3 regions of the Paenibacillus sp. MT124 genome follow, and region 1 is predicted to be linked to each of the others. Evidence: riboswitches for the same ligand, from Rfam matches in the RefSeq annotation. Region 1 holds a riboswitch; each other region holds the start of a gene.
The links. A riboswitch is a leader RNA that binds a small molecule or an ion and turns the genes downstream of it on or off. The one in region 1 is predicted to bind cyclic di-AMP.

Region 1 (10,304 bases):
ATAAACGGATTTTTATCATCGCACTTGTCGCGGTTGTTCTACTGTGTATGTATCTGTACATATACCGCACTTCTTCCGGACGACGGATGCGCGCTGTTATGCAGAATCGGAGCATGGCGGGCTGTCTCGGGATTTCCACCAGACGGGTAGATGGCATGACCTTTGCCATTGGTTCAGGAATCGCGGGTATCGCGGGTTGTGCTCTGACGCTCATTGGGCCGATTGGCCCTTCGCTGGGAACCTATTATATTGTAGATGCATTTATGGTTGTCGTTCTTGGCGGGGTTGGCAAACTGGTAGGGACGGTATGCGGAGCGCTCGGGATTGGCATGTTCAATACGTTGTTTGAAACCTACACGTCTGCCTCCATCGGCAAAGTGCTGGTGTTCGTATGTATCGTTGCTTTTCTGCAATGGAAGCCGCGGGGGCTGGTTGCCATGCGAACCCGCAGTCTCGACTAACAGGAAGAAGGGGGTTATATGATGTCAGCACTTCTGAAGTCAGGCAGTTTAAAAACGAGAATCATCTGGGCGGTCGTACTGATTCTAATGTGTCTTGCCCCGCTAATCTCTACCGAGTTTCGGCTTAGCTTGCTCGCTAAATTCCTGGCACTGGCTATTCTGGCCATCGGACTGGATCTGATCTGGGGCTACGGCGGGGTTCTGAGTCTGGGGCATGGGGTGTTCTTTGGTCTTGGTGGTTACGCCATGGCCATGTATCTGAAACTGCAGGCGAGCGGCACATCCCTGCCTGATTTCATGGGGTGGAGCGGCTTGTCAGGTCTTCCGTGGTTTTGGGAACCATTTCGTTCATTTCCAGTGGCGTTAATTCTGGGTATTGCCCTTCCAGCTATGCTGGCATTTGTACTGGGGTGGTTTACGTTTCGTAACCGGATTACCGGTGTGTATTTTACGATTTTAACGCAAGCTCTTGTGTTAATCACGGTTACCTTGTTTATCGGCAAACAGGAGTGGACCGGAGGGACTAATGGTATAACCGGTTATAACTCCATTTTTGGTTTCACGCTGCATTCTGCAGGAACAACAATTGTGCTCTACTATATTACACTTGCCATTTTGGTGCTCACGTACCTGCTCTGCAGAAGAATGGTAAATAGTCGGTTTGGTCAGGTGCTTGAAGCTTCGCGGGACGGAGAAAACCGGGTGCGTTTCCTAGGTTATGATCCGGCAGGTTATAAAACGTTGACGTTTGCCCTTTCCGGGGCTCTTGCAGGGATAGCGGGTATGCTGTTTGTTCTTCAGGTCGGGATTATCTCGCCGTCCATGATGGGAATTGTTCCATCCATCGAAATGGTGTTATGGGTTGCCTTGGGTGGTCGCGGCACGCTCATTGGGGCTGTGATCGGGGCAGTGGTTCTGAATGCAGCCAAAACCGGGATAAGTGAGGCCTACCCTGAAGGCTGGTTGTTTGTTCTCGGCGGGCTGTTTGTAACGGTGGTGTTGTTCATGCCTCACGGGCTCGTTGGAGTCTATCGAAATGTCGTTCGATTGCTGAAGCGGAGAGGAGAGGTTGTGCATGTCCCTGTCAGTAAGGAAAAACCTGAAGTCTACTGAAGCTTCACCTGTATTGATGGCTGAGAGTATTACCGTAGCTTTTGGTGGTTTCGTTGCAGTTAATGGCATGAACCTGAAACTGCATGAGCATGATTTGCATTTTCTGATTGGCCCCAATGGTGCGGGGAAAACGACAATGCTGGATGTCATTTGCGGAAAAACCAAACCCCTCTCCGGCACGGTGCGGCTGGAAGATGGCACAGAGCTGACACGTCTGAAGGAGCATCAGATCGTCCGGAAGGGTGTAGGACGCAAATTCCAGGCTCCATCCATCTTCGGAGGTCTTACCGTACAGGAGAATTTGGCCTTGGCGGCGGAAAATCAGCGTTCACCGCTTCGGACTCTTGGTATTCCGCGCTTTGGGAAACTCAACACGGCAATGGAACAGGTCATAGCGCAAATTGGACTGCAAGACCGCGTGTATACACGGGCTGGGGCGCTATCTCACGGCGAGAAGCAGTGGCTGGAAATTGGCATGCTGCTGCTTCAGGAACCGCGCGTGTTGCTGCTGGACGAACCGGTTGCCGGGATGACGGACGAGGAAACGAATAAAACAGGCAGGTTGTTACAGGGGATAGCGCGTGAACGTTCGGTCGTGGTTGTGGAGCATGACATGGAGTTTGTCCGCGAGTACGCGGCGAAAGTGACCGTGATGCATGAAGGGAAGCTGTTGAAGGAAGGTACCATGGCTGAGGTGCAGGAAGATCCTAGGGTGGCCGAAGTCTACTTGGGAAAAAGGAGAGATGACCATGCTGTCGCTGCAACGAATTGAATCCGGCTACGGGGAAAGTAATGTGCTGCGTGGTGTTAATCTGGATGTTTTGCCTGGACAGGTGGTCTGCCTAATGGGCCGGAATGGTGTCGGCAAAACGACGCTGATGAAAACGTTGATGGGCCTGCTCAAAACGAGGAAGGGGGCCATCCACTGGAAAGGGCAGGATATATCCGCTATGGAACCTGCCAAACGTGCCAAGGCAGGCATTGGATATGTTCCTCAGGGTCGTGAGATTTTCCCCCAGCTTACGGTAAAGGAAAATCTGCTGCTCGGTCTGGAGACATCTGCGCCTGGGGTGAAGACGTTTCCTGAAGATGTGCTCGCGATGTTTCCGGTCCTTGCGACCATGTATGGACGACAGGGCGGTGATCTGAGTGGTGGCCAGCAGCAGCAGCTTGCCTTCGCACGAGCGCTTGCTTCAAGGCCTGGACTATTGTTGCTGGATGAACCAACGGAAGGTATACAGCCTTCCATTGTCGAGGATATTCGGCAGGTCATTCTACAAATCAAGGCGAAGGGAGACATTTCGGTGCTGCTCGTCGAGCAGAGCATTGATTTTGTACGCGGGGCTGCGGATTTTATCTATGTCATGGACAAGGGAGCAATTGCGCTGCAGGGATCACCGGAGGAATTGGATATGTCTCAATTTGAACACCACCTGTCCGTATAGGAGAGGTGGTTATTTTTCGCTTTTTTTTGCTTTGCTCAGGAGCGTTTATCCAAAATGTTGGAGTACTTCGGGTATAGCCTGCGGATGCAGTCCGGACAGATGTCGTGTGTAAATTCTGCGTGGGTATGTCTCTCCAAATAACCTTCGACTGAATTCCAGACGTCCTGCTCGTCCTTAATCTGTTTGCAGACGGCGCAAATGGGAAGCAGGCCGCGTAGTGTCCGAACTTCGGATAGAGCAAGCTTCAATTGCTGTTCAATTCGCTTCTGTTCCGTGATGTCTGTATGCGAGATCAGAGCGAGTCCCATCGGAGAAGGAGGATCCGTCTGATTCAAGGGGGTAAGCTCCAGCCTGAACCATCGAAGCTCCAGGTTCGCAGACTGTACGGTGATGTCATATGTATGGCAGTGAACAAAGGGATGTTGAATCTTCTCTAACTTCTGAATAATCGATGAATTCTCCGTTTCATCCTCCTGGGCTGCCCATATCTGCAGCAGCTGAAGATAATGAAACGTTTCGCAAGAAGATCGGTGGGCGTCGGATTTTTTGTATTTCGAGAGATGCAATCGCCCGAGTCCGTTCAGCCATGCAGTATTGCAGCTGCGAATTCTCCAGTCGCGGTCGACGATGATGAGTTGATGACGTAAGGATTGAAAGGATAACCTTTCAAGGTCGGTTGTAAAGAAGCTCATGAATAGGCCCTCCTTGGCAATCAGTTAAAGGATCGGGACGGCAGGGTAATGGTGGTGTCATCGAAGTTCATCCGAAATTTGCAAAATGTCTGCGACCTGGTTTCGGAAACGGGTGGCTTTTCGTGTGCCATGGATAAGATTGGATAAACGATACGGCGGGATGTCGTGCTTCTCGCAGAAGGTTTTCTGGTCCATCTGTAGCTCCGTTAAGCGGCGTTTGATGGCCCATCCGAACGGAGTCACGGGTTTCTTTTTGTTCAAAAGGGTTCACCCCTCATAGAAGTATTTCAACCCGCCTTCGGCTGTGTATAATAGAGGGAGATGCGAGCTGTTCATTACATTATATACGTATTTACGTCATGTAACAATTATAAACGATGAAAAATAGTGTATTTATATTAAATAATGACGTAATAACGTGATTTTCTATAGGCATACGTGAAAAAGCACGTCAGCAAGGAGGTTGCTGCGTGCTTTTTCGTTTGGGGAAATATGAGGGGAGCTTGGAGTCGGTAAGATTAGGCGCGATAAGCATGCAGCCCTGCGCCAAGCATGTGGAAGCTGGGGAACAACGATTTCATGGACATTGAGGTTGGCTGTGCCGGTCCATCCGCAGCGGAGGCGCTAACGGTATTCCATTCATGCTCCAGGTCTGCGGCCAGGCGAACCAGCAGTTCCTGGGTTGCTTCGTTATGCATGGGGAGGACTTTGGAGGCTTCGGTTATGCATGCATTCATGGCTGAGTGCAAGTAACCCATTACCGCTTCCTCGACGGGGATATCGAGGTAGTGGTTAATCCAGGCGTGAACAGTAGAGAGGCAGCCTACAGACTCGTATTTGGCAAGGGTGTGTTCGAGCTGGCTGAATTCAATCCAGGGGTGGAGAGCCCGGGCCAGCTTGATCAGTCTTTTGCCCATGGCAGCAGCTTGCTCCCTTTGATCAGAAGGAGTCCGCTGAACGTGAACCAACTTGTCAATCAGTGCTGTTCGCCATGTGTCATTATGATCTGTTGCGCTGTAGATACCTTTAATCGCCATTCCCTCAAGTCGAACGATACTGGGATGCAGCTGGCAGCGCATGAAGGATTCCAGATCATCGGCATTTCGGATGCTGCCTTCAGCAATGTGTACATCCATACCAAATGAATGGGTGAAACCTCCGACATGAATGGAGGAATCAAGCAGTTTGACATAATCGAGCAGCTTATTCCCACGGTTCACGGTCTTTCGCCTCCTATGTTCGTAAAATGTTATATTATATAACATTGATATTGGTTTCCGAATGCTTTTATGTTTAAAATCCGAATTATATGATATATATAATCACATAAATATCCGTATTTTGTCAATGGTTTCTTGTTTTTAAGTTTTAATTATATTTAAATGTTATATTTTATTACTTATATTAGTTGTAATCTTAAAATACAATGTTATGTATATGATATGTTTTCTTGTGAAGAGCTACAATTAAAAATGAAGATGTATAAAAGATTTGAAATTTAATGTATGCAGCAGTCAAAAGATCATGACGATAAAAACCGATATTTGGAGGAAAAACACAGGTGCAAAGTAGTTTTAATAAAAGTGCTTTACTTTTATATTGAGATCCTGTATAATCAATTTTGTTGCCGATTATTTACGACATGCGGTCGTGGTGGAATGGCAGACACGCTATCTTGAGGGGGTAGTGGGCGTATGCCCGTGGAGGTTCGAGTCCTCTCGACCGCATCATATTGTACGACAAGAAGAGGTTTTCCGAATATGGAAAACCTCTTTTTTTGCGTTTGGAGAAACATAAAAAAGGCCATTCACACAGAACCGGACTTTCTCTGGCTCCATGTTAATTATGGCCTCTCCATGTTGATCTATTTCAGCAGTTTCTCAATATCAGCTTCAATCTGGTCAGGAGTGGTTTTTGGAGCATAACGCTTCACGACCCGTCCGTTCTGATCAACGAGGAATTTGGTGAAGTTCCACTTGATGGCTTTGGATCCGAGCAATCCCGGTGCCTCTTTTGTCAGGTGCTGGAATAGAGGGTGGGCGCTTGAACCATTAACATCAATTTTCTCAAACATAGGAAAGCTTACACCGTAATTCATCTGGCAAAACTCAGCAATATCGTCGGAAGATCCCGATTCCTGAGCGAATTGGTTGCTTGGGAAACCCAATACTTCAAACTGCCGGTCTTTGAATTTGTTATAGAGTTCCTGTAAGCCTTCAAATTGCGGGGTCAGACCACATTTGCTTGCCGTATTTACAATCAGCAGCACCTTGTTGCGATAATCGGACATCTCGACTTCCTGGCCCCGAAGGGTATTGACTTTGTAGTCATAAACGGACATGATCAGTCGCCTCCATATCGTATAATGGGTTAATAATTCCTATAGTTATATTATATTGCTTACAATTAGATAATGCAAAACTAATTAAATAAATTCCTATGTTTACTTACAGATATCTAAAATTACAACCGTTTTTCATAAGGACGAGAATTAGTGAGATTCACAGAGATGGATGGAGAATGGATTGGTTGTAAGCGATATCATTGATATGTAATGCCTTAAATTCGTCCATTCGGTGATCTGACCGGACTTTACACTAACATGTCGCGGGTGTATGATTCATATCGTAATTTCTAATTCAATTAAACTTAACATGAACAACGAAACAAACGATAATATCGCTCTGGTCAATACATGAAACAGGAACGATGTTTTAATCGCTGAGTTTCCATTCATTCATGGGTGGGAAACGGGGGAACCAATCGGAAAGGCTGTCATTGCAGCTAATCCATGGGGTGAATTTTTCGGTGCAAGCCGGAAATAGGGCGACTCTCGCGCCCGAATCCGTCAGCTAACCTCGTAAGCGTTAAAGGGAGAGGCAACAAGCCGTACGCATATTCATGGCGTTTTCGTCATGGGTTATTCAAGAAGCGTTCGGGAGGCCTTGGTCCCCCACGCTTCTTTTTTGTTGTCTTTTCACGCCAAGGGAGGAACGAATGATGGATAATGAGATGATTCTAGTAACAGCACCGAATGAAGCAGGCCGCAAGTTTATCAAGCTGTTGATGTACAAAAAAATGCCGTTTGCCGTTCTGACCAACAGTGTAGGGGAAGAACGGAAGCTCCGCAGAATCGGAGTGGAGAACGTCATTCGCATGAATACAGCTGAAGCTCAGAAGTGGTTTCTACCGCAGTCGAGCGTAGGCAACGTTTTTATTTTCGAGAACAGTTTGAACCTGACCTGCCGCTATCTGCAGATCTGCCGTTCCTGGACTTCCAAATCACTATGTGTAATTACGGAACAGAGTCACCCCAAAGGCATTTACCGCGGGATGGGAGCTGACCGCATTGTGTATTCTCTTAATGGAGAAGTTGGCTTCTTGCTTAATGGTTAATGTGATAGCTGCCGATTGATCCGGTGTAAGGTGCCTGTTATAATTGAACTTGTGGAAAAACGGAATTCTGAGGAGACTCATGCATGATGGTGGGTCTTCTTTTTTATTTGAGCATTATTGTACATTGCTGATTTAGAGATTGCGTTCATGGCTAACAAGGAGGAATAGGCGTGCCGGATGTACGGGTGTTAAAATGGTTGTTCTTTGATGTAGGAGATACGCTGGTCGACGAATGGGAGCCGGTAGATGATATTATAGGGCAGTTTGTAAAAGAAGCCTGCTTGCTTGGATATCCGGTGAAAATAGAGGAAGTGCGAGAGATATTTGCCTCCTGTTACCGAAATTATGAGCAGTGGCCCATGAGGGTAGCCATTCGAACGCTAATCAGCGATGAACGTCATAGGGAGCAGATCCAGGAGAAGTTGAAGTTCCGGAAGGAGCTGGAGAAGCCCTTCGCTTCTGCTGACGCGGTGTTGAAGGAATTGTCACACCATTATCGAATCGGGATCATCGCCAATCAGAGTCCAGGGACAGCTGAGCGCCTGGAGAGCTACGGTCTGCGGAGGTACGTGGATGTACTGGCTTGCTCGGCAGAAGAAGGCGTATCGAAGCCGGATCCGGAACTCTACGCTGTGGCTTTGAAGCAGGCGGGATGTGAACCCGAGGAAGCAGTGATGATTGGAGATCGGATTGATAACGATATCATTCCTGCCAAGAAGCTGGGGATGCGAACGATTCGGATTTTGCAGGGCTATGGACGATTTCAGCCTGAGCTTGAGGGCCAAGAGCGTGCAGACTGGACCATCGAAGCCTTGGAGCAGCTTGTTCCACTGCTTGTGCCTTCTGAGGGTTAGTGGAAAAAATTTAAAAGTGATGACTTTCGTGTCATTAAATAAAGGACAAGGCAAGTGCACGGCAAGCTAAAAGGCTGATTCCCTTAAGTATAATACTTAAGGGAATCAGCCTTTTTTAATGAATCTCTGGTAAGAGGAAAACTGTTTTACAGCATATTCAGATTAAAACAGCATGATGGTCTGGAAGATCAGATAAACGTTCAGAACCACAATTACGGCAGCGATGATCCAAGAGATGACTTTGAGCCACAGTTTGTTGGCGAATGCGCCCATGCTTTTTTTGTCACTCGTAAACATCACAAGTGGAATAACAGCAAAAGGCAGCTGCAAGGATAGAATCACCTGGCTCAAAATCAGCAATTCTTCCGTTCCGTGTTCGCCGGCGATAGCCGTCACAATAACGGCAGGGATGATCGCAATTAATCGGGTCACGAGCCGGCGGAGCCAAGCCGGAATCCGAATGTTTAGGAAGCCTTCCATGACAATCTGCCCGGACAGTGTACCTGTAAGCGTAGAGTTCTGACCGGAGGCCAGTAGAGCGACACCAAACAGGATACTTGCAATGGTTGTGCCCAGCAGAGGTGTGAGCAAGTGATAAGCATCTGCAATCTCAGCGACCTGTGTCATGCCTGCGCTGTGAAATACAGCGGCTGACACAATGAGTATGGCGGCGTTTATAAACAGGGCAAGGGTCAAAGCGATTGTTGAATCCATAGTGGAGTAACGAATGGCTTCTCTTTTCCCCTGAGTTGTCTGTTCAATCTGCCGGGTCTGCACGATGGACGAATGCAAGTACAGATTGTGCGGCATAACCGTTGCTCCAATGATTCCGATGGCAATATACAGCATCGCAGGATTCTGTAGTATCTCGGCACTTGGTACAAAGCCGGTGAGTACCCCGCCCATGTCCGGTTTGGCCAGAAACAGGTCAATCCCGAAGCAGAGGGCGATGGTTGCCATCAACACGATGACCAGTGTTTCCAGAGCGCGGAAGCCTTTATTTTGCAGCAAAAGGATAATCAGAACATCCACAGCCGTAATAATGACGCCGTATAACATCGGGATGTTGAACAGAAGCTTCAGTGCGATGGCTGAACCGATGACCTCAGCTAGATCTGTGGCGGCAATAGCTAATTCACACAACACCCAGAGCATAATGACAACCGGCATACTGAACCGTTCGCGGCAAGCTTGGGCCAGATCCCGTCCAGTTACAATACCAAGCTTGCCTGCAAGTGACTGTAATACGACAGCCATCAGGTTTGAGATTAAAATTACGGATAATAGCGTGTAACCGAACTGGGAACCTCCGGCAATATCTGTTGCCCAGTTACCCGGGTCCATATAGCCGACAGCGACCAGATAACCTGGCCCGACAAAGGCGAGGAATTTTTTCCACCAAGCGGCGTTCTTCGGAACCTTCATGGAGCTGTGTGCTTCCCCAAGGGAGGGAGCCATACCTGCTGCGGCTAATTGCTCAGCTGAAGGAGAATTGAATGGATTTTTTTTACTCATACATGTTCACCTGACTTTTTAATAATAATCGTATTGATCATCCTTATGATGAGAACTGAGCCATTCACTTTTATATGTCTGAAAATATATGTCGTTACTTACATTGTACTCATTCAATAATTTTTGTCTAGTGCAACTTTTATGTAGATGGACAAAATGAGTGGAGGGGATCAGGCCCTTAGTGTATTACCCAAATTCAGAAAATTTACCTTAATATCATAAATAGTGTTATGTGGATGGAGGGCTGATGCATGAAAATGACAAAGATGCAAAAGCTGATTTAGTAACCCAAATCCGTTTCAAAATAAGTCAGAAGTTTAAATTGAATTGTAGGCAGCAAAAATATTGATGTAAAAGGAGAGATTCTAATGGAAGCTTTATATACAGCAACTGCGACAGTCAAAGGTGGACGTACAGGTTCGGTAACTTCATCGGATGGAGTCCTTAAACATGATCTGAAAATGCCAAAAGAGCTGGGTGGATCCGGCGGTGAAGGTACGAACCCTGAGCAGCTCTTTGCAGCAGGATACGGTGCATGTTACGAAAGTGCTCTTGCCAACGTGGCACGTAAAGCCGGCGTTAAACTGGAAGATGTGACTGTAACGAGTAATGTATCCATTGGAAAAGACCCTGCGGATGACGGATTCCAGTTGTCGGTCCGGCTGGATGTGAGCATGCCGGGTGTGGATCATAGTCAGGCCGAGGATCTGGCTCGCAAAGCTCATGATTTTTGCCCTTATTCCAAAGCGACTCGCGGTAATATTGATGTCGTACTGAACGTGGTATAAACCGAATCTCGCTGGAGTAAAGGGAGAGATAAATGAAGCA
Region 2 (10,304 bases), 740 kb from region 1:
GCTATCGTAAATTTCAGTTGATCCGTGAGCATGAGCTCACCGGACTTTTTGACCGCCTTCAGCGTATGCACACCACTTGTCAGTCCTGTTATGCTGTAGATTTCCTGCCTATTTTTACGTCCCTCACTGTACGTATCTACGGTTTGCACCAGATTTCCGTCGATGTAGATTTCCACCTCACCCTGCTGCGGCCCAGTCGGAGTAATCATACGGATGCCAGTACCTTTGAAGACATACTCAAAGGAATCACCGTTTACAGCCGAATAATGAACATCATTGAGATAATCGCCGCCAAAAACAAAACGGAGGTTCAACGTGCCGAGAGGCTGTGCAGCAAGGTAGGATTTTCTAAGCGTCACCCTATCCCCTGCTACCTCGTAATCGGTTCCCTTTACCAGCTCAAGTGAGCCATTCATAATCTTCTTGAAACTTTCCGGTTCCTGCAAAAGTTTCACTTCAATATCAGTTTGAGCAGATTCAGCTTTGTCAAAAACAGCACTCACCGGCTGAATGATATTTGGAATTTCCACCTTGAGGAAGTCAAGAAGCATGAACCGCCCTGACTTTTTCACGGCTTTAAGCGTATGCAGCCCATCTGGCAGCCCTGAGACACTATAGACCTTTTGCTGCGCCAAACGTCCGTCACGGTAAGCACTTACCGTTTCCTTAAACTCACCATCTACGTAAATATCCATGTCGCCCTGGGACGGATCCACTTCCGTAAAAAACTGAATACCCGTTCCCCTGAATTCATACTCAAAATAATCGCCGTTCTGCTCGGCGTAATGCACATCATCCTTATAGTCGCCAAATGCTCTCCCCGTGCTGCGTGACCAGTTGCCGCTATACTTAATTGCGGGATCGTCATTGTTAATCATCGCGAATCGGATTCCTGAAGTGTCAATAACCTTAATCGCCAGCGTCTGCGGATCCCCCGCGCTAAATACCACGTTAAACTTCGTTGTGCCAACGGGCAGCTGGGTGAGGTATTGTTTCTTGATCGTTAACGTGTTGTCAACGACATCGTAGTCATCTTCGCCGAGATTGCCCCCGTCGTATGTCACACCAGTTAACGTATTACCATTCAGGTTTAACGTGATCTTCACATCCGCCTGCTGATCCACTGCTTTATCAAAGTCTGCAGCGACTGGGCTTATTCCACTGTTCTGCCCACCAGACTCTTTTTCCCTGGTTACCTTGAGTGCATCGAGAAGCATGTATTGGCCCGATGCCTTAACGACCTTCAGGGTATGTGTTCCACTTGGCAGATCTGTTTTGCTGTACAGCACCTGCTGGGCTTCCCTTTCTCCATCGGTATACGCGCTTACCAGTTCTGCCTCACCATTATCGAGAATAATGCTCATGTCCCCCTGCTCTTGATGCTTCTCTGTCAGCAGCTCGATACCTGTACCTGTGAATGTGTATTCAAAATAATCGCCGTCTTTTTCTGTATAATGTACATCGTCATTGAAGTCCCCGAAACTTCTGCCGGTATTCGCATTCCATGAACCTGTGTAATGTATCTCACTGTCGTCATCGTTAACGTAGACCACCTCGGTAACCGTGGTATCCTCTCCAGCAATGGATGGTTCAGCAGCCAGTTCATCTGCTACATTGGAATTGCTCGCTGGATCAGCAGTCGTTCTATCATTGCCTGTGGAATCCTGAATTGCTATAGTCAGGTCCTGCGAACCCTCTAATTGTTCCTTGCCTCCATTTCGCTTCCAATCTCCGGTATAGCGCATGCCTGTATCATCGTCATTCACCGTCGATGTTCCGCTCAGTGCCTTGACTTTCAGCATTCGTGAAGCATGAGGCTCCAATAAACCACTGCTAAATCCCTCGTTAAAGTTACCCAGTTCGGAATGGCTCCACAGGTCACGGACCGATGCAGGTCCTTCCAGACCGATATCGCTCCAATTGACCTTGACCTCAGCACTCCGGTTGCCCAGATTAAACAGAGCCACACTGTACGTTCCATCTCCGTTATTGGCGTACCATACCTGCTGCTGGGTATCCATCGATACCGGATGAGCCGGACGTCCAGCCTGATTGACAGCGATCACTTCATCATTGGTCAGAAGTTCAAGTCCATAGCTATCCAGCCTGGTCATGTCATTCCCTGTATACAACGGTGCAGACGAGATCGCCCAGAATGTCATGGCTGTCTTCCGTTCATCCTTCGTGAGCCCATCCATGGAACCGTTGCCCACGTTTAGCGAGTCAAAATCATTCCACCCGCCAGGGCCTGCATCACGCCACCAAAGCGCAGCGATTGGAAACAATCGTGCAATGTTAGCCCACTGCGTTAAACCCACATTGCTGTCGTATGCTTCGACATCCCAGTCAATACGCCAGCCATTGGCGTGTTTTTTCCAGAAATCCACGTAGTTATGGTCCAGTGCCCATGAAAGCTCGAACCAGATATTATGCCTTGCCAAAGCCTTGGACCAGGCCTCCACATCTCCTCGTGCATCCCTGCTCAGATTGTTAATGCCTGATCCTGGAGTCACGCTGTCGAATTTGACAAAGTTAATGCCCCACTCGCCCAGTAGATCTGCGATGGAATCGATGTATTTCTGAGCACATGGATTCGAAAAATCAATCTTGTAGGTATACGCATTCCAAGCATCCATCACGGTAAGCGGCTGATATGCAATATCCTGCATTCGGCAAGCTCCGCCTGTTCCGTAAATCTCGAGGTTTTTATTGTATGCATCAATGGACAATCCGGGAATCAGATAGATCCCGATCTTCTGACCATTGTTATGAACATAGTCGATAACCTCCTGGAATCCGTTCGGATACAACTCTTTGTTAGGAATCGGTCTTCCGTATTCATCATTATCTCCGTTCCATCCTGCATCAATATTGATATATTCATAGCCATGAGCCTGTAACTTCTCGCGCATGGCATCCGATTGCTTCTTGATGCTCTCCGCTGATGTCCATTTTACGGAAGGGTCATACACCTGCATACTGTAACTGCTCCAGCCCATGTACGGTTTCTCAGCCAATGTTTTCTCCGCCGCTGCTTCAACCACACGACCTTTGGTCCCTGTAAAACCAAACTGAACTGCTGCAAAGATGAACACCAGAAAAACCATCGCCATCCGTTTACCCATTCGCTTCAAATCATCCCTACCCCCTCTGAAATAATGAATTTAAATCCATAATGATAGCGCTTTCCTTACGAGAAAAGAATAGTGGATGCGCGATTTCCAGAATAGGTACACTTCGCCTTTTAGCGTACATTTCACCTTGAAAGCAGGGGCATAGCAGGCTAGAACAGGCATTTCTCCAAATAGCACTGGATCTATACCTTAAAGAAAGTTGGAGTGGCTGCCCTAGGGGATTAACCGATGCCGCAAATGAAGCAATATGGACTAGCGCAAGTTGATGTCATCTATTCGAAAAATGTTCTGACGTACAGTATTTATCAACGCAAAAAACCACCAGTATAAACTATACCGATGGTCTTATAATCAAAAGATACGATCAGACAACAGCAATTCGAAGTTAAAGAGCATATCAAGGTGGCTTCTCTTGCCTCGTATCGGTGCGACCGAGCTGAATACCTTGAACGAGCTACTCCAGCTGTTTATTTATCAATGCACTATTGGTTTCTTTGAGTCTTTTTGGTCAAAAGGTTAAGCAAATAATCTTTTAAATCCACGATTCGTAAATACTCAGGCTTTTGGTCTGTTCCGCTGATAATCAAGGGGACAAGCGATTCCTGTTTACGAATTGATCCGTGGCCTCCTCCGTCCTTGTGCGTTGGTGAATTGCCACTGGTAAATTCATAGCCCGGTTTGGCCGTGACAACCAAAAATTCACCTTGGTGTGAACGGAGCGAGCTTGACAAGCGTTTCAGGACATCCGGATACTCATCGTATTTCAATGTATGTTTAACCTTGTTTGTGCTTAAGTCCAGTACCTCTTCATCCTGTTCAACCGTCCATGATTGGTTGTATGAATCGGTCAGGTTACCTCCTGATTTAAATCTGAGCTGTTTGCCTGTGGATCCCTGAACTGCGTAATTCCACTCGTTCTCTTTCCAGGAAATAAAGTCAATGCGTGGATCATCCTTTAGCAGGTTTGCTATATCTCTAAGGGAACGGTCCACCTTCAATGAATATATATAGGCCATCGTTTCATTGACGGCAAGGATGAGTTCAGTCTCCTTCGATACAGCATCACCCGGACGCATAATTTTGGCATCTCCCAGCAAAGAGGGCAGATCAATGACCGGATTCTGATCTTCAGGCAGAATACGAGTCATTCCGCTGTCACCCGCAATGATAAGGATGGCATCTTGCAAAGCTTTTTCCGGAGAACCGAATGTTTGCAACACGGATTGAAGCTGCTGATCTAACTCCTTGACTCCACGAAGTCCCGTAGGGCCTTTCTTATGTAACTCCCGGTCTAAATCCGGTAAATAGACAAACAAAAAATCCGGTAATTTATTGGATTGAATTAAATATTTTAAGGCTTCAATCGCAAATTCATTATGAATCCCCATTCGCTTCGTGAGACCATCCGGCAAGTCTTTAATCCCTTGAAACGGATTAGACAAGGCACCCAGGGACATTAAGTCCGGCCCTTTCACATCAATCTCTTTGGGTAAAGAAGCAGCTGCTTGAATCCATTGAGGTATCGACAGCTTTTGAGCGGACATCCCTCTGTATATCAGGCCGTTGATTGAACCCGATTTTAATCCTTGCCGGGCAAGATCCTCATAGATCGTAGGTAAATTCCTGTTCAAATGACTCCCGTTTAAATGGATTAGAGCATCGGTCACTACCGGGTGCACTCCTTGTTTGAGCACTTCCGTCGGGCCGGTTCCGTACATGATCATTTTTTTGTTGTCCGCAGAATACCAAGTCAGACCCGGCACACGGTGAAGGTCCGAATATGCACCGGTAAGCAAGGAGCTGTCGATCGTGACGGACATCGTGGGAAAAGAACTGACCAGATTTTTATAATATTGCCCGTTCTTGATCAGAAATTGTAAGGCAGGAAGCTCCTGCTTGTCGATTCCTTGGTCGATCGCCTGATACATTAAAGAGTCCACCATCAGGAAAATGACTTTTTTCGCATTGTTACCATTAGCGGAATTTATCCGCATCAAATCCTGTTCTTTAGGTTTCGAGCTCTGACATCCGATAAGCATGGCCAATAACAAAATCCAAGGCAATTTCCGAATCCCTTTTTTCCTCATAGACAATTCACCCCATTTATGTACATTTTGTCTTGAAAATCCTGGGGTTATTCGAGGTGCTTTTTGCCAAGAGGCAATGGGACCTGAAGAAATGCCTATTGTTCAACAATATCCTTTTTCAGCCGGCGCTCCAAACAGAAGCTCGACTTGCATACAGCTATTTTGTTTTTCTCATTTGATGAACTGCAGCATCTCTAATGTAACTAAAAAAAACAAAAAGGTCCCCAATCTGCCAGAAAAAGCAGATCAGAAACCTCATGTATGAATTGATGCGGTCGAGAGGACTCGAACCTCCACGGGGGGTTAGCCCACACGGACCTGAACCGTGCGCGTCTGCCAATTCCGCCACGACCGCATATGGTATATCTCCGAGATAATCTATCGCGGCGACAAGAAATAATATATCATGTGAAATTCAATGTGTCAACAATTAAATGATTTGGTATAAAACTACGATAACCGAAAGTTATAAAATCTGGTCGAGACCTGACTTTCCCTGATGAGAATGAACCGTGCTCTCCTCTGATACTCCAATTTACTTATTTGTCCAATTTCTGTGCTGATGAAACACAAATTACGTTTTTGTCATCATAAATAAACATGGAGAACTACTATTTTTCACAAAAAGTCTTGAATTCCGTTAACATTGCAGAAGGAAGAAAGGTTTGACAATTACGCATTTATGCAATATAGTTTCAAAAGGTTACAAAAACTTAATTATTCATTTGCCGAGTTTCATGTTTGAAAACGGGGGAACCATTTTGGGTGAATTATTCTTATACATAGGAAATATAGGGAACCTTCTACCGAACCCTTAGCTAACTCCGTAGGCATCGAAGGGAGAACATTGATTTTGAAAAAACTGATCATTTCTATTTTTGGCGCAGCCGTTCTATTCACATCTGGTGCAGCAAGCACTGAGGCAAGCAGTATCAACACCGTCGTTAACAACATGACTGGAATTCCTTACAAGTGGGGCGGCACGACGCTGGCCGGGTTTGATTGCTCTGGATTTATGAGATATCTCTTCCAAAAATATAGCATTGATTTGCCACGTACTTCACAGCAGCAGGCTAAGGCGGGTACTCCGGTATCCAAAGCCAATATCCGCACAGGTGATCTGGTATTCTTCAACACTTCAGGCAGCGGCATTTCGCATACAGGCGTATACATCGGGGGCGGACAATTCGCTCATGCTTCCAGCAGCAAAGGTGTCAGCATTACCAAATTATCAAATCCGTATTTCAACACTCGCTACGTTACCGCACGCCGGGTGACTGGACAATTTATGTATAATAAGATGCTTGGAAAAATATAAGTTGGACAAGAAACAGGCTCTGGATCATTCCAGAGCCTGTTTTGCTCTCTAGTTATTCAGCACACTTGCAGGAGAAACCTTAGTGCAATGCCTTTTGCACACGCATTGCGCCTTGAGACAGCGCGTGACCGCCGCCTACTGCTCCGGCTACCGCAACCGTCTCCATAATCTCCTGATCGGTTGCGCCCTTCGCACGTGCCTCTTCTACGTGGTAAAACGTACATACTTCGTTATTGGCAAACAATCCGATGCCGAGGGCAATCAGCTGCTTGGTTTTGGCATCAATGGCACCTGACTGAAAGCATTCACCCGTAAATTCGTGATACGCTTTGACTACGCCAGGCAATACATCGCTTAATTCTCCAATCTGATCCTTGTAGGCATGTACCTTATCATTCATCAATGTCATGGCTACCCGCACATCCTCTCGGCTGATAAGTTTACGAATTCTCGCTGTACCTATCTTCTCTCCCGAGTGGCGGAATTATGCCAAAGCATCCATGGTAATTCCATGCATCCGTCTCCAGAGCGGCTCTATTCATCAGCCGGGCTTTGGCGCGGTTCGCTAAAGAGCTGATAACGATAGCTGCGGTCCAGCTTGACCACACGTCTGTTCTGGCGACGGATAAGCACCTGTTCCCCATCCCATGCAACGATAATCCCTGTTACATCATTGGACTCCAAACCATCCCGTACCACTCTTACTTTTTCACCCGATAAGCGCAGTGCATCCAATTCTGCATCACTAATCATGTCTATGGCTCCTATGTTCCAAAATAATTTACAAAAAGAGACCTAAATGAAGAGTCATTTAGGTCTCACGTGACTGTATTGGACTGTTATGTCATTCGAAAAATGTCCCGACTGAAAGTTACCGCTGCGCGTGCTCTTTGCTGTCGTTCTTCTCGAACCAAAAATCAAGCACTTTGGCGGACATCACACGTTCTTCAAGGTACTCCACTTGATGTGGTGTAAATTGTTCTTTCCAAGCGAAGGACAACTCTTCACACAAGCCTACAATGGTCAGCAACTCTGACCAGGCAACATAGCGTTTGTACCAGAAAAATTGAGGATGTTCAATCATATAGGGATAAAGGTCATCAAATTCCGTATGTTTACAATCCAGGGCACGTTCAAAATGAACTTTCGACTCCGCCAGCTTTTCAATAAAAAATTGTTCTGATGCCGGTTGGTTCCCCATGGTGTTGCCTCCTCTCCCTAACATAACCCCATTATAAATGAAATCCGCGGTCATGCAAAGGCATTGTTCAAAAAATAGGCTTTTTCCTTTAAACTGTCACATTTAATTATCGTCGAATTGCACGGTTCCATCATTCAATGAACGAATGCGCACCAAGGCTTCCACGGGAATGCCCTGCTCACGGATCGTACGTGCACCGGCCTGAAAACATTTCTCAACCACGACACCGAATCCGACGAGCTCCGCCCCTGAACGTTCAATGATTTTAATGACACCGCGAGCTGCATCTCCGTTGGCGATAATATCGTCTATAAACAAAATACGGTCGTTTTCATGAATATATTCGCGGGATACCATAATATCGGTTACGATCCCTTTGGTAAAGGAAGGTACGCGTTCACAGTAGGCATCGGGATCTGCCAGAAGTGTCTTTTTTCGACGGGCAAATACGAGCGGCACCCCAAGTTCATGTGCTGCGGCAAAAGCAACCGGAATCCCTGAAGACTCCACCGTTATGACCCGTGTCACTCCACTTTCACGAAAGCGAGCGGCAAACTCGCGGCCCATCTCCATTGTCAATGCAGGATCAATCTGATGATTCAATAATCCGTCCAGCTTCAGCACCTGATCCGAGATGACTACGCCTTCTTGTAATATTCGTTGTTTTAATACTTCCATCATTCGACCTCCCAAGCCTATCCTATGAGGTAAAAGTATCATAGATGAGGCTGTCAGTTCAAGCGAAATCGGCTTTCCTCCATCATTGACCGATTCTGGGGACGAAAGCTTCTTACAATTGTCATGAGTTACCAGGGTCAAGCATACCTTGTACCATGGTACCCGCATGTCCAAACTATTATGGGGCCTGAGAGGGGAAACGCATGAAACAGGCATTCCGGGTGCTGCAGATCGCATTTACATACATCGGAACGGTTGTAGGGGCAGGCTTCGCGACAGGGCAGGAAATATTGCAGTTTTTTACCCAGTATGGCAAATGGGCCACCATCACCATTGGCTTATCGACCATACTATTTGTCTGGCTGGGCACCAAAATGATGCTCATCGCCCATGATACCGGCTCCCGCTCTTACGAGGACCTGAACAAGCACCTATTCGGCCAAAAGGCTGGAAAGTGGATTACCTGGATAACGCTTCTGATACTTATTGGTGTAAACAGTGTAATGCTCGCCGGAGCAGGCTCTGTCTTCGTGGAGCATCTTGGACTGAATTACCAGACTGGTTTGATTATTACGATAGTGGGAACGTACCTGCTTCTTGGACGAGGCATCAAGGCCATATTGCAAATGAATAGCATTGTGGTTCCGATGATGCTCCTGTTGTCCATTCTCATGATTACAAGCACCATACACCATCCCGGTGCCTTACGGTTCGTTACGCTGACTACAGATACCAATCCTATACAGGTGTGGCTGTCTCCACTATTGTATTCATCCTTCAATCTGGTACTGGCCCAAGCTGTTCTGGTGCCGGTAGGCAATCAGATCCGTGATCGTAATGTCCTGAAATGGGGCGGTGTACTCGGCGGAATCGGCGTAGGCTTCATGCTGTTAGCCGCCCATTTCGCCATGTCAGCCCAGATGCCAGGTATCATGCAGTTCGAAATTCCGATGGGGAGCATCGCCTTCCAACTTGGATGGGCTGTGCAATCTGTGTATGTAACTCTGATCTTCATGGAAATATTCACAACGTTCGTCGCAGATATCTATGGTATGACTCTTCAGCTGGGTCAGCACTTACAAGTACCCCCTAGATTAATTACATTAACCATTATGATGCTGTGCTACTCACTTAGCCAGTTTGGATTCAGTTCTCTTCTATCCATTCTCTATCCAATCTTCGGCAGCCTAGCCCTAGTCTGGGCCGGAAAATTGGTGATCGACCGTTGGGGAAGCTTTCGCACGAGACATAAAAACCTGTAAGTTATACTGCGTGCCAAAATGTATTATATTTTAATACCATATTCTCTCAAGCAAAAAGCCGCTGTTCTCCAGCGGCTTCTTCTGTTTATTTTATTTCAGGGATGAATCTAGGCTTTGCTCGCGTATTGCAGGTACAGCTTTTTCAGTTCATTAACCGATCTGCCCAATGAATAGTGCGTTTTGGCCTTTTCACACGCCGAGCGTGCAAGTTCGTACCGATACGAAGGATCCAGCATCACTTTCTCCAACGCCTCAGCAAGTGCCGAGGGATCCTCAGGGGGAACAAGCAGCCCGTTGCTGCCGTTCTCGATCTGTTCAGGAATTCCGCCCACATCCGTACCTATAAGTGCAAGACAACTCAGGGCTGCCTCGGCAAACACGGAACCAAACGCCTCTGCCCTGGAAGGAAGTACAAATATATCGAAAAATGGCATGAACTCTTCCGGATGCAGGGTGTATCCATAAAAAATAGTCTCATTATAGATACCCAAACGCTGAGCCAACTCTTCTAAATCAGGTCGAATCGGACCATCCCCGATAATATGTAAAACATAGTCATGTCCTCGACCTTTGAGTTCCGCGCAGGCTTTGAACAAAATATCCAGTCCTTTGGCCGGGACAAGC
Region 3 (10,304 bases), 2.5 Mb from region 1:
GAGCACCCGTCATGATCCGCGCGGTGGTACCTGGAGTGATGAGTAAATCCGAAGTATATCCACATGGAATTTCATCAACGACTCGCAGCCAGATCTGTTGATCGCTGGACGCGTGAGCTGTATCGCTGCTGACAATCGCATAACCATCCATACCTGATCTTCTGAAGAAAGGGTATGGATGCGGCGCATGAATCGTTTCTGCCAGCGTTCGTCCATGCGCAGATTCCAAGGTTACTTTTTCAACTAAAGCTGTAGTAACATGAGGTGATATTCTGGCCTGAGCAGCTTCGACCTGCACGGCTGTACGGTTAAATTTGGGACTTGTCATATCATCTGAATGTGTATTGATTCTCAAAATGGAAAGAACCTCCTTTGGGACAGAACTTGTTTAAGAAAGTGTAGCGTGAAAGCTGGGGTGTGACAAGTACTCGCCTCGCGGGTAACATGAAACTGTGAGCTTATGCCCATAATAGGGGTAAGAACGGAGGAGCAGATATGAGCAGCCGATGCGAATTATGCGGTAGAGAGCCTGTGGAAACAACAGTTCATCATCTCACGCCCAAGGAACTGGGCGGTACTTTCATGCCTACAGCTGATCTATGTATCCCGTGTCATAAACAAATCCATTCGCTATTTACCAACCAGGATCTCATAAGGCTCCATTTAACAGAACTTCAGGCACTACGAGAGAATGAACGAATGGCCCCTTTTGTTCGCTGGATTCGCAAACAGCCACCTTCCACCATTCCCCGGACACGCAAATCCAATCATGTTCGCAGATCCTAATTAAAACGATACCTCCTACTATAAAACAAAAAGAACAGCCACAAGGTGAGCTTGCGCATGGCAGGGTTCATTCTGCCTTACCTTGTGGCTGTTCTCTATATACTCTTCAGGCTGGCAAATCTCATCTTTACCTTCGCCTCATGATTCGTCCGCCGCCTACCCTTGTTTTGGGCTTCTTATAAGAGCTCTTTGGTGAATTGAACAATCCACCGCTCTTGTTACGTTCGACGGTACCGGTGCTCGGTTCCTTTTTACGGCTAAATAATCCTCCGCCTGAACCTACACTAGTATCGGTGTCTCCTCCCCGCCGGGTAATGGATCCTTTTCGGTCAACCGTGATGGGTGGAGCTGCTTTTTTGTCATTGCTTGTTGGTGCACGATAAGTACCTTGATTCGGTTTGTACGTATCACGATCGGTGTACCCTCTGTACTTTCCGTATCCGCTGCCGCCAAAGGAATCAAACAAATTGCCAATGAGCGTTGCGGTCAAATACCCCTGTAAAAAGGAAGAATCATAATTCTGACGTACATATTCCTTGGAATCCACCTCAATTAAGGTATCTTCCTTCTTGTTCGGGTCCTGCTGCAAATGATAATACTGGTCCTGATACACCAGGAACATCCGCTCTTCATTTTCCGCCGAGATCTGATCAGGTTTACGCTGTTCGGATAACTCCTGAGCAACTTCCGGAACAGTACGGTCGGCAGCCCGATACACGTAGGATGTCGTATTGCCACTGCCACTTACAGACTCAAGCGGATAAGTGTCCTGAACGGAAGGCATCCCGCACGCGGACAACAGGGACATGACAAGGCTGAGGACCAGCATTAATTTTAATCCAAGTGCCATGCGCTTTTTCATTGGAACCTCTCCTAGCTCGAACGAATCACTTTGATATCCGCAGGAAGAATGGACTCACCTTCATACAGAGTAAATCTTCTGTCTTGCCATTCCACACGCAGAAGCATGTTATCATCAGACTGATACTGCCAAACCAATTGCTCTCCAGCCTGACCATAAGGTGTCCTGCCAGCAGTGGTAACCATTCCTCCATATTCTTCCTCCAGATGATACGCGCGTCCGTCCAGATCAAGTAAGGTTGGTACTTCGTCTGGTGCGTCAAGACGCCCATCAATTGGCGTATAGAGGGAATAACGTGTCAATTCTCTTTCTTCTACATGCAGATGTCTAAACGTTGTACCGTCCTGCAGTGTTAGTACCACCGCTCTTCGGGCACGATGCTGCACCCGCCCCACGACTTCATACGTAACGAGCGAGACCTCACAGATATCTCCAGGCTCAAGGTCCAGCATGGTTTTCTCTGCTCGTGGTGGTTCGGGTTTGGCTAGTATTCCTTTAATCCGTTTCCATACACTCATACCCATTACTCCCGTTCGTTATCTTATAAACAAGCTGCAATAATTAATGCGCCCACGATGTGCAAGGCACCGGAGAACAAGCCATATCCGGTCTTCCCTTGCTGGATTCCTGTGTCCAAATCAAGATTGGCCCATGTGCGAATCATAAAGTGCACAACGCTCTCCAGAATAAGCAGGATGACAAATGAAACAACTGATACAAGCAGCGCTTCACCCAGATGACCCGCTGTCGAAATCGAAGTTGCAAGCACATACCCTTGAGCAAAGAGCTTCATGACCATCCGTGTCGTAACCGCCATGTTCCCTGCCTTAACTTCCGCAAAATCCTTATACTTCGTAAATAATGAATCCACATACATCAATACAAAAAGCAAAACCGAGCCAGATAATGTCCAGACCAGCATCGCCAAAATGTTCAAATCCATTTACACAGCCCCCACTTATCAACATGAACCGCATTTAAAAGCGAAGGAGAAACGCTGTCTCTCCTCCGCTAGTGAACCCTGCCTAAGATGCAAGGTTTAGTTCTTATTTTCGTACTGCTTCATGAGTGCCGCCAGTTCATCCTCAACGGCCTGATCCTTGCCAAGTTTCTCGAACTCTTCATCCAGTGATTTTCCTTTGGAAGACATTTCGTTGCTCGCTTCAGCCTGTGCTTCCATTTGCATCATTTTTTCTTCCATACGTTTCATGCCAGCACTAGCTGTGTCGGAACTAAATCCGTTCAGCGCTTTGTTGATTTCGGTTTGTGCTTTTGCTGCATTGTAACGCGCTACCAACGTTTCACGCTTGTTTTTCATTTGTGTCAATTGCTTGCGCATTTCATCCAGCTTGCCGCGCAAATTGTCTGCCGAAGCCTTGTTTTGATCATAGCTTGTTTTATATTCTGCCATTTTTACTTCAGCAGCTTTTTTCTCTTCCAGAGCCCGGCGCGCCAGATCCATGTTCTGTGCACGTGCTGCGGTATGAGCTTGCTCCTCACGTTTCTTCACCAATGCTTCCTGTTCCTCGAACAGCTGCTTGAATTTTTTCTCAATCGCGATTTGTTGAGCAACAGCCTTCTCTGCATCTTCCAGATCTTCCTGCATATCACGGATATATTGATCCGTCATTTTGATTGGATCTTCTGCCTTGTCAATAATGGCATTAATGTTAGACATCGTTAAATCACGCAAACGTTTGAAAATGGACATTATGGTATTCCTCCTAGTCGATATTACATCCTTGTATATAATCATACATACGTGGTAACTTTCATCCCGTTTCAATTTTACCAAAAAAAATCATAAAACACGATTCCGGGTCAACCAAAATCTACTATTTTATATCATTCACCAGGGTTAAATGGTCGCCCAGCAGCTTCTCCGCAGTCTGTACGATCTCATCGATCTGTACACGTGTAATGGCATCAAAATGAATGCCCATAATAACGGTTACGGTCACCTTGAGGGAATTTGCGGCCTTACGTGCAAGGCGCTCACATAATTCCTGTTCCTTATGCCCCGGAATATGGACTGCCGTTCCCACCACGCGTTCTCTTTCGGGATAAAAGGTCGCCACAGCCCCTATATGAGCTTTCCCACCCGTGATCAAAAATATCTTATCCTCTCCAGCTTCAATGACCTGCAAACGAACCGATTTCAAATCATACGTACTCATCCTAGTCCACCCATCCTTTGTGTGTATATGTAATGGTGGAATTATGAGCTTATCGACTGAATTGGACAATGAAACTTCTCACATTTATGCATAATGGACCATCACCGCGGGCATACCAAAGAGAACGCAATTTGACAAAGGAGGCTGTATCATGCGTATTCGCCTCATCGCATTCTCCATGTTGATCCTTATGTTTATGAGTGGAAGCTATTCACCTGGACAACTGCTGGCCAAACCCGTTCCAGAGAGCATGCCTGCTGCAAAGCCGGATCTATCTGAGGATGAACAACTGACACTCGGTCAGCTAAGGCAGAAATATGCCGATACGTTCAAGACCAATGGACCTTCAACCAGACAGGTAGCACTGACTTTTGATGATGTGCCTGATCCGCGCTTCACTCCGCAGGTATTGGATATTTTAAAGAAATATAATGTAAAAGCGACTTTTTTTATTGTCGGCAACCGGGCTGAGAAACATCCCGACCTCGTCAGACGGATCGTTAGGGAAGGTCACATTGTTGGGAACCACAGTTACAATCACCCTGAATTCAGTAAGCTGTCTTTGAATGCTTTTCGCAAACAAATTCTACATACCGGCGACATTATTCGTAAACTGACCGGGTATACACCTAAAATGATTCGTCCTCCATACGGGGACATTAATGAGAAACAGCTACAATGGGCCGCAAGACAGCAATACAGCATCGTCAACTGGAATGTGGATTCGCTCGATTGGAAAGGCCTCAGCAAAGAGCAAGTGAAGCAGAACGTTCTATCTGCAGTCAAGCCAGGCTCCATCATTCTTCAACACGCGGGCGGAGGCGTGGGCTCCAATCTGTCCGGTACCATTGGAGCACTTCCGGAGATTATAGATGAACTTCGATGCAGGGGCTTTAATCTGGTGACTTTGGACGAAATGCTGCAATTGCCAAAAAGCAAATAATACTCGGCTTCGTAAACCAAACACACAAGTTATAGAACTACCAATCTTGCGCGTTTTAATAAAGAAAAAGGGTACCCTTATTTCACGTTAATCGTGTCATAAAGGCACCCTTTTATTGGCGCTGATACTTATTTCAAGATATAAAGTTCAACATCCTGAAAACCAAATGTGCTCACAGACTTCTGGCTTCCAGGAATGAAAATATCAATCCGTTTCCCTTTGATCGCCCCGCCGATATCCCGGGCAGTAGCCACAAATGCCTGCTTAGGCAGCCCCGGATGGGAGTGACCTGTAACAAGAACCTTCGTACCCAGTGGGATCACACTAGGGTCTACTGCAATCGTGCCGAGTTCAAGTGGATTACCGAAGTAATCAACAGGACCCCATCCACCATTTTCGGAAGCGGCTGCAGAGTACGCTGTTGCTTTCACATCAATGGATTTACTGTAATCAAACGTTTTGCCCCAGGCCTGAACGACTTTATCATCAGCATTCACATCAAGGCTAGCTGTCGTAATCGTCTTAGCACCCGTCGAGCTTTTCGCTGCTGGAGCAGCTGAGGCCGTGTTTGCTTTTCCAGGAATCGTAATTTTCAAACCACCATAAATGTTGTAAGGTGAAATATCACTGTTTGCTTTAACCAGAGTGTTCAGTCCAACTCCATATTGTTTCGATAAGGTATAGAAGGTATCCCCCTCTTTGGCCACGTGAACAGAATCAGCGTGAGCTGGAACGGCCTGAATGAGCATTGCTGCTGTCAGCAGGGCTGTTGCTGTTTTGGCTATAGTTCTCTTCTTAATCATGGTCTTCCTCCCTCATTGTGCCTGCGAAGTTAGTTGTCGGATTCGGATGGAGGAAACCACCCTATAGGTCTCTGTTACATTCGTCTTGCGTTATGTACCCCTAATTCACCCCAAGCAGCGTGCGTTACAATCTTCCCCTCCACGGTCTGCATCATTACATCCTCCACACTTCCTCCTCAGGAAGTTTCGGCAGGAACAATATATCACAATTTTGTAACCAGGGTCCGTAGTAAATGTTACCAACTGTCTATAACAACACATTATGATGCTTAAAAAATAAGGATTTTTCTTAAAAAAGAGCGATCAAGCAGCTCTGGAACAATGACAGAAACGTTACTTTTACGACACTGGATCCTTATCCATGCACAAAAAAACAACCCTGCTAACGTGACGTGAGCAAGGTTGTTTAATTTCGTTTTTTTGTTCATTCTATTTAATCCGGTTCACTGACTGGATCATGCTCAAAGGCTATGACAAAACTTTACCGAGAAAGTCACGCGTACGTGGATGCTTAGGTTGACCAAATACTTCATCTGGTGTTCCCTCCTCCACAATTACACCGCCATCCATAAAGATGATGCGATCACCGACTTCACGGGCAAAGCCCATCTCGTGGGTAACAATAACCATCGTCATGCCGCCTTCAGCCAGGCGCTTCATAACGTCGAGTACTTCACCAACCATTTCAGGGTCAAGTGCAGACGTCGGCTCGTCAAACAGCATCACATGCGGCTGCATCGCAAGCGCTCTGGCAATGGCAATCCGCTGCTTCTGCCCACCAGACAGCTGACTTGGATAAGCATCTTTTTTATCCAATAGCCCCACGGTTTTGAGCAAGTCTGCGGCGATCTGCTTGGCTTCCTGTGCAGACTGCTTTTTGACTTTGATCGGGGCAATGGTAATGTTTTGCTCCACGGTTTTATGCGGAAACAGATTAAAGTGCTGGAACACCATCCCCATTTTCTCCCGCGTTGCATTAATGTTGTGTTTGGGATCCGTGATCGATACGCCTTCGAAATTAATTTCACCTGAAGTAGGCTGCTCCAACAGGTTAAGACAGCGAAGGAAGGTACTTTTGCCTGATCCTGAAGGACCAATCACGACAACGACCTCGCCCTTGCCAATTGAGACATCTATGCCTTTAAGTACTTCATTTTTGTCGTAGGATTTGTGTAATTGTCTAACGTCTATCACTTGCACTCAACTTCCTTTCCAGTCGACCCAGCAGCTTGGACAAAATGAATGTCAATACAAAGTATATGGCTGCTGCAATAAGGAACGGATTCATTCCTTGGTACGTAATGTTTTTGACTACACTTGCCTGATACATGATATCAACCATACCAATGACCGAGATAATGGAAGATTCCTTGATGATGGTTACGAATTCATTACCGATGGCAGGCAGTACAGCTTTGAAGGCCTGAGGCAAAATAATAAATCTCATGGCCGCGGCTCTACCCATCCCAAGCGAACGGGCTGCTTCCAGTTGACCACGGTCAACGCCTTGAATCCCTGCACGGAAGATCTCTGCCAGGTAAGCACCACTATTGATGGAAAGTGTTAAAATACCCGCCTGAAGAGGCGAGAACGTAATACCAAATGTCAAGGCAAGACCATAATAAATAATCATCAATTGAACCAGCATCGGCGTACCGCGTATGACTTCTACATATGCCGTACCAATCCACCGCAAAATTGCTGTATCATGCATTCGGAATAAACAAATGATCAAACCGATGATTACCCCGAAGATTACCCCAAGTGCTGACAATAGGAGGGTATAACCAACCCCCGTAGCATAGAAGCTTTTGTATTGCCAAAATACTTCAAAAATATTTGGCGATTTGACCTCACGGTCTGCCATCAATTGACTGGCTTCGGTTACCATCTGATCAATTTTATTTTCACTTTTCAATCGTTCAAGCGTACCATTAACGGCATTCAGCAATTCCGTATTGCCTTTGCGAATACCGATCGCTGCTGCTACCTGCTCTTCGTCCGGAACAGCAGGAGCTAGTCCGATCATATCATCCAGGTATCCTGCAGCAACGGTATCTTCAACGATTGCAGCGTTGATCCGTTTAGTTTGCAGTTGAAGCACAATGTCCGAGATTTTATCTAGAGACGTCAGCTTGGCTCCAGGAATCTTCTGTCCGATTGTTTCCTGAATCGAACCTTTTTGTGCTCCGATCTTTTCATTTTCCAGTTCAGCCATGGTTGGGTATTTGTCTTTATCCTCATTGCGAACCATGATGACTTGTTTCGATTTATAGTAGGTATCCGAGAAGTCGATACTTTTTTTGCGGTCCTCTGTCGGTGTCATGCCTGAAATAACGATATCCACGCGTCCACTCTGCAATGCAGGCAGAAGGCCGTCGAAACCCATATCTTCTATCACAAGTTCTACGCCCAAATCGGCAGCAATCTCTTTGGCAATGGCAATATCAAATCCGACAATCTCATCCTTGCCATTAATAACTTTATGGAATTCATATGGTGCAAAGTCGGCACTCGTGCCGAGAACCAATTTTTTACTGTCTGAAGTGCCCGTAGTTCCACTTGCCAGCGCCGAAGGAACGGCAGCTGTCAATAAAACGACAAAGGTCAACAGCATCATGGTGTAACGACTAATCAATTTCAACCCTGTTCTCCCCTTACAATACATTATGTGCTTCCTCATGTTGATGCCTGAGTCATTATAAAGTACAATGCATGATTATGCAATGAGTTTTCAACTTACAAATCCTGACTTGTTTCTGAAAAAACCAAGCAAACATGATATAATGACTAAATTATTTTCATTTTGCACGAAGGAGTTCACGATGACACATACCAAATCACAAATTTTGTCGGTTATTGATCAATATGCTTCCCGTTTTAAGGAGATTTCATCATACATTGGTGCCAATCCCGAACTCGGGAACGAGGAATACCTTGCTTCTGCCCGCCTAAAGGAAGAACTGATATTTCACGGTTTCGAAGTAGAAGCTCCCGTACTTGGATTGGATACGGCTTTTTTCGGCACCTACGCTGCTGCCAAAAAAGGACCAACCATAGCGCTGTTATGCGAATACGATGCACTTCCCGAGATTGGTCATGCTTGCGGCCATCATCTGATCTGTATGATGAGTCTGGGTGCTGCTGTCGGTCTAAAGTCCATTTTGGATGAAGTTGGAGGAACGTTAAAAGTATTCGGCACACCTGCGGAGGAAACTCGTGGCGCCAAAGTTCCAATGGCTGAAGCAGGTCTGTTTGATGATTGTGATGTCGCGCTAATGGCCCATCCTTATTATGCTTATGAGAAATCGGGCAGCTCTCTGGCCATTGATGCCGTGCAATTTGAATTCCACGGCAAATCCTCCCACGCCGCGGCCAGTCCGCATGAAGGGATCAATGCACTCGATGCCGTCATTCAAACCTTTAACGGTATTAATGCATTCCGCCAGCAAGTGAGAAGTAGTGTCCGGATCCATGGTGTTATTAATAGCGGTGGTCAGGCTGCCAACATCATTCCCGACTATGCTTCAGCCCAGTTTTACGTACGTGCCGCAACCAGAAAAGAGCTTAATATACTAACGCAGCGTGTCATACAAATTGCCGAAGGTTCTGCGCTCCAAACAGGCTGTCGTCTTGTGACTTCAAATTATGAAACGTCATATGATGAGATGGTAACCAATGAATCTTTATCTGCAACATTCACTGAAAACCTCATGGAACTCGGTATTCCACAAGAAGAGATCGTTAGCGGAGATGATCATGGCTCCATGGATATCGGTAACGTATCCTTACGCTGTCCTGCAATTCATCCTTACATTCGGGTCGTTGATGAGGTTCACACCCTGCACTCCATCGAATTCCGCGATCTGGCATTACAGGAACGGGCACTGGATGGCATGGTCTTGGGTGCAAAAGCACTTGCCACAACAGCTTATGATGTGCTAACGAAGCCTGAGCTGCTGCAAACGATTCGAACAGAGTTTGAACAGGCCCTACGATAATATAAGTTTTAAGTAATAGAGACAACCAAAGAGGTGTTCTCTACAGATTGAATGGACATCACCAGGTCTGCAGAAAACACCTCTTTTCTTTATTTTGCATACGTATATTCAAGCCTAACCTGGAGATGCTTGTGAAATGAAATCGATGAAAGTAATGAAAATTTTACTAATTATGTAAACCTTTTATGGTTCATTTGCTGTCTAGCTTGGTTATGTAATGCTATACTCATCTTGATACAGGAGGTGCCGTCATGCTGCTCGAAGCGATGTATCACGTTCCCCGTGACAAGTGGGCTTACGCCTACAACACGTCTACGATTCATCTGCGTGTACGTACGAAGAGAGATGATGTAGACTATGTGACTGCACTGACTGGTGATAAATATGATTGGGACGGAACCTACAGGGAAATTCAACTGGAAAAAGCTGCTTCGGATAGGATGTTCGACTACTGGGAGGCTGCGGTTAAACCCAAATTCAAACGACTTACTTATATTTTTCGAGTCACAGCGGGTCATGAAAATGTCTTTCTGGCCGACAATGGGATTCACCGCGATCCCCCTTACCCTACTGGAGGATATTACGAGTTCTCGTACATTCATGAAATTGATGTGTTTAAGGTTCCCGAATGGGCCAAAGAAGCTGTGTTTTACCAGATCATGACCGAACGGTTCGCCAATGGCAATCCAGACCTCAATCCCGAAGGAACTCAAGCCTGGGGAGGTACGCCCG

Region 2: linked by a shared signal. The riboswitch ahead of AC3RCI_RS10245 (NlpC/P60 family protein) and the one ahead of AC3RCI_RS06580 (hypothetical protein) in region 1 are both predicted to bind cyclic di-AMP.
Region 3: linked by a shared signal. The riboswitch ahead of AC3RCI_RS17610 (3D domain-containing protein) and the one ahead of AC3RCI_RS06580 (hypothetical protein) in region 1 are both predicted to bind cyclic di-AMP.

The regions. Positions count from the first base shown of each region.
Region 1 is NZ_CM179500.1:1,427,128-1,437,431, forward strand. Features, by position in the region: gene urtB (urea ABC transporter permease subunit UrtB) at 1-461, shown strand, start outside; gene urtC (urea ABC transporter permease subunit UrtC) at 480-1,574, shown strand; gene urtD (urea ABC transporter ATP-binding protein UrtD) at 1,537-2,346, shown strand; gene urtE (urea ABC transporter ATP-binding subunit UrtE) at 2,324-3,019, shown strand; gene AC3RCI_RS06555 (PAS domain-containing protein) at 3,055-3,711, opposite strand; gene AC3RCI_RS06560 (Rha family transcriptional regulator) at 3,769-3,972, opposite strand; gene AC3RCI_RS06565 (urease accessory protein UreF) at 4,230-4,931, opposite strand; tRNA gene AC3RCI_RS06570 (tRNA-Leu) at 5,356-5,438, shown strand; gene AC3RCI_RS06575 (glutathione peroxidase) at 5,576-6,052, opposite strand; cyclic di-AMP (ydaO/yuaA leader) riboswitch at 6,421-6,593, shown strand; gene AC3RCI_RS06580 (hypothetical protein) at 6,709-7,107, shown strand; gene AC3RCI_RS06585 (HAD family hydrolase) at 7,278-7,961, shown strand; gene AC3RCI_RS06590 (Nramp family divalent metal transporter) at 8,124-9,419, opposite strand; gene AC3RCI_RS06595 (organic hydroperoxide resistance protein) at 9,845-10,264, shown strand.
Region 2 is NZ_CM179500.1:2,166,764-2,177,067, reverse strand. Features, by position in the region: gene AC3RCI_RS10260 (X2-like carbohydrate binding domain-containing protein) at 1-3,125, opposite strand, end outside; gene AC3RCI_RS10255 (alkaline phosphatase family protein) at 3,617-5,221, opposite strand; tRNA gene AC3RCI_RS10250 (tRNA-Leu) at 5,492-5,576, opposite strand; cyclic di-AMP (ydaO/yuaA leader) riboswitch at 5,938-6,069, shown strand; gene AC3RCI_RS10245 (NlpC/P60 family protein) at 6,075-6,539, shown strand; gene AC3RCI_RS10240 (carboxymuconolactone decarboxylase family protein) at 6,619-6,948, opposite strand; gene AC3RCI_RS10235 (hypothetical protein) at 7,074-7,292, opposite strand; gene AC3RCI_RS10230 (hypothetical protein) at 7,411-7,740, opposite strand; gene AC3RCI_RS10225 (xanthine phosphoribosyltransferase) at 7,843-8,418, opposite strand; gene AC3RCI_RS10220 (YkvI family membrane protein) at 8,622-9,680, shown strand; gene AC3RCI_RS10215 (glycosyltransferase family 4 protein) at 9,788-10,304, opposite strand, start outside.
Region 3 is NZ_CM179500.1:3,914,934-3,925,237, forward strand. Features, by position in the region: gene AC3RCI_RS17570 (molybdopterin molybdotransferase MoeA) at 1-328, opposite strand, end outside; gene hlpB (HNH nuclease-like protein HlpB) at 496-786, shown strand; gene AC3RCI_RS17580 (DUF4247 domain-containing protein) at 914-1,648, opposite strand; gene AC3RCI_RS17585 (DUF4178 domain-containing protein) at 1,660-2,166, opposite strand; gene AC3RCI_RS17590 (DUF350 domain-containing protein) at 2,190-2,591, opposite strand; gene AC3RCI_RS17595 (PspA/IM30 family protein) at 2,688-3,359, opposite strand; gene lpdD (prenylated flavin chaperone LpdD) at 3,484-3,825, opposite strand; gene AC3RCI_RS17605 (polysaccharide deacetylase family protein) at 3,977-4,768, shown strand; gene AC3RCI_RS17610 (3D domain-containing protein) at 4,897-5,571, opposite strand; cyclic di-AMP (ydaO/yuaA leader) riboswitch at 5,574-5,773, opposite strand; gene AC3RCI_RS17615 (amino acid ABC transporter ATP-binding protein) at 6,040-6,765, opposite strand; gene AC3RCI_RS17620 (ABC transporter substrate-binding protein/permease) at 6,752-8,191, opposite strand; gene AC3RCI_RS17625 (M20 family metallopeptidase) at 8,397-9,572, shown strand; gene AC3RCI_RS17630 (alpha-glycosidase) at 9,824-10,304, shown strand, end outside.